DNA from 2 places in the Nonomuraea sp. CA-143628 genome. Region 2 is predicted to be linked to the other one. Evidence: predicted binding sites of a transcription regulator. Region 2 holds the regulator's gene; the other holds the start of a gene.
What was found. The regulator HspR, encoded in region 2, represses chaperone genes until heat shock. The targets are predictions, from matches to a motif close to ANTTGAGTCNNNNNGACTCAANT.
Positions count from the first base shown of each region.

Region 1 (2,457 bases), 4.8 Mb from region 2:
CGACCTCGTCGAGCAGGACTACCGGGTTCATGGACCCGGCCTCGCGGATGGCGCGGACGATGCGGCCGGGCAGCGCGCCGACGTAGGTGCGCCGGTGACCGCGGATCTCCGCCTCGTCACGGACGCCGCCGAGCGCGACGCGGACGAACTTGCGGCCCATCGCCCGTGCGACGGACTCGCCCAGTGAGGTCTTGCCCACTCCGGGAGGCCCGGCGAGCGCGAGTACGGCGCCGCTGCGACGGCCGCCCACCACGCCGAAACCCTTGTCCTGGCGACGCTTGCGCACGGCCAGGTGCTCGATGACGCGGTCCTTCACGTCGGCGAGGCCGGTGTGGTCGGCGTCCAGCACCGCACGGGCGCCGGTGATGTCGTAGTTGTCCTCGGTCCGCTCGTTCCAGGGCAGGTCGAGAACGGTGTCGAGCCACGTACGGATCCAGCCGGTCTCGGGAGACTGGTCGGACGTACGCTCCAGCTTGTCGACCTCCTTGAGCGCGGCCTCGCGCACCTTCTCCGGCAGGTCGGCGGCCTCGACGCGAGCCCGATAGTCCTCTTCCTCGGTCTCGGTGGAGTCGCCGTTGAGCTCCTTGAGCTCCTTGCGGACCGCGGCGAGCTGCTGGCGCAGCAGGAACTCACGCTGCTGCTTGTCCATGCCCTCCTGGACGTCCTTGCGGATCGTCTCGGCGACATCGAGCTCGGCCAGGTGCTCACGCGACCACTCGACCAGCCTGGCCAGCCGCTCGGCCGGGTCGGCGGCCTCCAGCAGCTCGACCTTCTGGGCCGTGGTCAGCCAAGGCGTGTAGCCGGAGCTGTCGGCCAGCACCGACGGGTCGTCGATCTGGTTGACCTGGTCGACCACCTGCCAGGCGCCGCGCTTCTGCAGGATCGTGGTGGCCAGGGCCTTGTACTCCTTGGCCAGCTCCTGGGCGCGCTCACCGGCGGCGACGGTGTCGATCGTGATGGCCTCCACCCAAAGGGCGGCGCCGGGGCCGGTCGTGCCGGTGCCGACGCGCACGCGGTCGACGCCGCGCACCACGGCGGCGGGCTCGCCTCCGGGCAGCCTCCCGACCTGCTCGACAACGGCCTGCACGCCGACAGCGCCGTAACGGCCGTCGATCCGGGGAACGAGAAGGACCCGCGGCTTGTTACCACCGGATGCCTGAGCCGCGTCAATGGCAGCCCGCACCTCGGAGTCGGACAGGTCCAGCGGAACCACCATGCCCGGCAGGACGACCTCGTCGTCCAGCGGCAGGACCGGGAGGATCAAGCTCTCACTCATACGAACTCCAAAGGGTTGAGTTATATGGACTCAAGTCATTAGAGCCCGGCATTGTTCCCAGGCTTGCCGATGTTCGCTCACGGCGATCGTAATTATGTAAGCGACCCATACCTGAGGATGACGACCCAGGGTTGATGTCCGCCCGCCCACGCCCCCGTAGGGTGGTCGCGTGTTCTCGGCAGTCGTGCGTCCCTTCGCGCTGGCGCTGTTTCAGGGCGATGCGGACCCGCCGCCGCCCCGGTCGCAGCGACTGCGCCTCCGGCTGCCTCTCGTCGGCGTCGTCGATCTGGTTCAGGCCGCCGGCATCCTCCTGGCCCTGATCCTTTACGGCACTGCGCTGTCCCAGCTGATGGACTGGAACAGCACCGGCATCCGGCGGATGTCCGAGCCGCTGCTCTACTTCACGGCCGCGGCCGTCTCCCTGCCGGTGGCGCTGCGCGACCGATGGCCGCTGGCGGCCTGGCGGGCGGCCATGGTCATGCTGCCAGTCGTCTTCTGGGTGAGCCGGGCGGTCGGCGGCCCGAGCGATCCGCCCTACATGCTCGGGCTGGCAGTGATGTACCCGTTGGTGACCTATTCGGTCGCCGTGCGCTGCGACCGCCGGATCACCGTCGCCGTTTGGGTGATCAGCTTCCTGACCGCCTGGATCGTCGACCCCAACTCGCTCTACCTCGTCACGATCATGGTGACGGTCGCCGCCCTGTTCGGCTACAACGTGCGCGTCCGCCGCAACGCCACGGCCAGACTCGCGGAGGAGGAGCAGCGCTCGCGGCAGGCCGAAGGCGAGCGGGCCGTGCTCGAAGAGCGCGCCAGGATCGCGCGGGAGCTCCATGACGTGGTCGCCCACCACATGTCGGTGATCGCCATCCAGGCCGAGGCGGTGCCGCTCAAGGCGGCCGGCGATCCCGCGCGGCTGGAGGCGGGCCTGGCCGAGATCCGCAGCCTGTCCCTGGAGGCCATCGCCGAGCTGCGCCAGGTGCTCGGCGTGCTGCGCGACCAGGACGGCCGCACCGACACCGCGCCGCAGCCCGGCCTCGACCGGCTGGACGAGCTCGTGTCCAACGCCCGCGCCACCGGGCTCACCGTCGGGGTCGAGCTGCCGGATCAGCCGCTCGGAACGCTGCCGCCCGCCGTCGGGCTGTCCGCGTACCGGATCGTGCAGGAGTCGCTGAGCAACGCGA
Region 1 covers NZ_CP192072.1:8,163,449-8,165,905, forward strand. The annotation lists gene lon (endopeptidase La) at 1-1,276, opposite strand, end outside; gene ACQP2T_RS37215 (sensor histidine kinase) at 1,446-2,457, shown strand, end outside.
Region 1: a site for HspR is predicted at 1,290-1,312, ahead of lon (endopeptidase La). Genes of this name have one in related genera too.

Region 2 (2,457 bases):
AGCTACTCGCCGGACGTCACCGAGCCGACCGCGATCGAGGTGCTCCAGCCCGGTTACCGCATGGGTGACCGGGTGCTCCGCCCGGCGCGGGTGGCCGTGGCGGAGCCAGAAGACGCCCCCCCGGCGTCCGACGACGACAACTGACGCAGAACGAAGGGCGATAGATGAGCACCAAGGACTACCTGGAGAAGGACTACTACGCCGTCCTTGGTGTGCCCAAGTCAGCCACGGCCGATGACATCAAGAAGGCCTACCGCAAGCTGGCCAGGCAGTACCACCCCGACACCAACCAGGGCGACGTGGCCAAAGAGGCCAAGTTCAAGGAGATCTCCGAGGCCAACGACGTCCTGTCCGACAGCAAGCGCCGAAAGGAATACGACGAGGCGCGCACGCTGTTCGGGTCCGGGGTGGGGGCCCAGCGTCCCGGCAGTGGCGGCTTCCCGTTCGACTTCGGCGACCTGTTCGGGGGCACCGCCAACCAGCAGCAGCAGGGCCACGGGGCGGGTGAGCGGCTCGGCGACCTGTTCGGCGGGCTGTTCAACCGCGGCGGCGCCGGCTCGACCCGTACGACCAGCGCCACCAGGCCGCGGCGTGGCCAGGACGTCGAGTCCGAGGTCACGCTCACGTTCACCGAAGCGGTCGAGGGCTCCACGGTGTCGCTCAGGCTGACCAGTTCGGCCGCCTGCACGGCCTGCAGCGGCACCGGGGCCAAGGCCGGCACCACCCCACGGGTCTGCCCGACCTGCGAGGGCACGGGGGCGGCCAGCCGCAACCTGGGCAACTTCGCCTTCTCCGAGCCCTGCCGCGACTGCAAGGGCCGCGGCCTGCTCGTGGACGACCCCTGCCCCGTGTGCGAGGGCAGCGGCCGGGCCAAGAGCACCCGCAACATCCAGGCGCGCATCCCCGCGGGGGTGGCCGACGGACAGCGGGTCAAGCTCAAGGGCAAGGGCGCCCCGGGCGAGAACGGCGGCCCGGCCGGCGACCTCTACATCCTCACGCACGTCAAACCGCACGCCGTCTTCGGCAGGACGGGCGACAACCTGACCATCACGGTGCCGGTGACGTTCTCCGAGGCCGCGCTCGGCGCCGAGATCAAGGTGCCGATACTCAAAGGGCTGCCGGTCACGCTGCGCATCCCGACGGGCACGCCCAACGGCCGCACGTTCCGGGTCCGTGGCAGGGGCGTCGCCCGCAAGGACGGCACCAAGGGCGACCTGCTCGCCACCGTCGAGGTGCTTGTCCCTCAGACACTGGACGACAAGTCCCGCGAGCTCCTCACGGAGTTCAACACCGCGACGGCGGGCGAGGACCCGCGGGCTGATCTCATACAGAGAGCCAGAAGCGAGTAGCCGATGGACGCCAACTATTTCGACCTGTCAGACGAGACTCCGGTCTATGTGATCTCGGTGGCCGCGCAACTGTCGGGCCTCCATCCACAGACCTTGCGACAGTACGACCGGCTCGGACTGGTTTGTCCAGGCCGCACGGCGGGGCGCGGCCGCCTCTACTCCACCCGCGACATCATCCAGCTCCGCGAGGTCCAGCGGCTCTCCCAGGAGGAGGGCATCAACCTCGCGGGCATCAAGCGGATTCTCGAGCTCGAGAACGAGGCTCTGCGGCTGCGTGAGGAGGTTCACCGCCTCCGCGCCGAGATGCAGATGGTCAGGGCGCTGATCCGCTATGAGCTGCCACCGGGGGCCTAGAAACACATGGACTACAAGCTCACCCAGAAGAGCCAGGAAGCTCTCTCCGGGGCCATGCGGCGTGCCGCCGCGGAGGGCAATCCGGAGATCGCGCCCGCCCATCTGCTGACCACCCTGCTCGCCCAGACGGGCGGCACCGCCATCCCTCTGCTCGAAGCCGTCGGCGCCGACTGGAAGACGCTGCGCGCCAAGGCCGAGGAGCAGCTCGCCGCGCTGCCGAAGGCGCAGGGCTCCACCGTGAGCGCGCCGTCGAGCTCGCGCCAGCTGCTGACCGTGATCAACACCGCCGCGCAGCGGGCCAAGCGGCTCGAAGACGACTACGTCTCCACCGAGCACCTGCTCGTGGGCCTGGCCACCGACGGCGGTCAGGTGGCCGAGCTGCTGAAGTCCCAGGGGGCGACTCCGCAGGCGCTGCTCGACGCCTTCGAGAAGGTACGCGGTCACGCCCGCGTCACCAGTGAGACGCCCGAGGACACCTACCAGGCGCTGGAGAAATACGGCGTCGACCTGACCGAGCGGGCCCGCAACGGCAAGCTCGACCCGGTCATCGGCCGCGACTCCGAGATCCGCCGGGTCGTTCAGGTCCTGTCGCGGCGCACCAAGAACAACCCGGTGCTGATCGGCGAGCCCGGCGTCGGCAAGACGGCCGTCGTCGAGGGACTGGCCCAGCGCATCGTGGCCGGCGACGTGCCCGAGTCGCTGCGCAACAAGCGGCTCATCTCGCTCGACCTCGGCGCGATGGTCGCGGGCGCCA
Region 2 covers NZ_CP192072.1:12,937,130-12,939,586, forward strand. The annotation lists gene grpE (nucleotide exchange factor GrpE) at 1-144, shown strand, start outside; gene dnaJ (molecular chaperone DnaJ) at 165-1,349, shown strand; gene ACQP2T_RS58960 (heat shock protein transcriptional repressor HspR) at 1,353-1,703, shown strand; gene clpB (ATP-dependent chaperone ClpB) at 1,710-2,457, shown strand, end outside.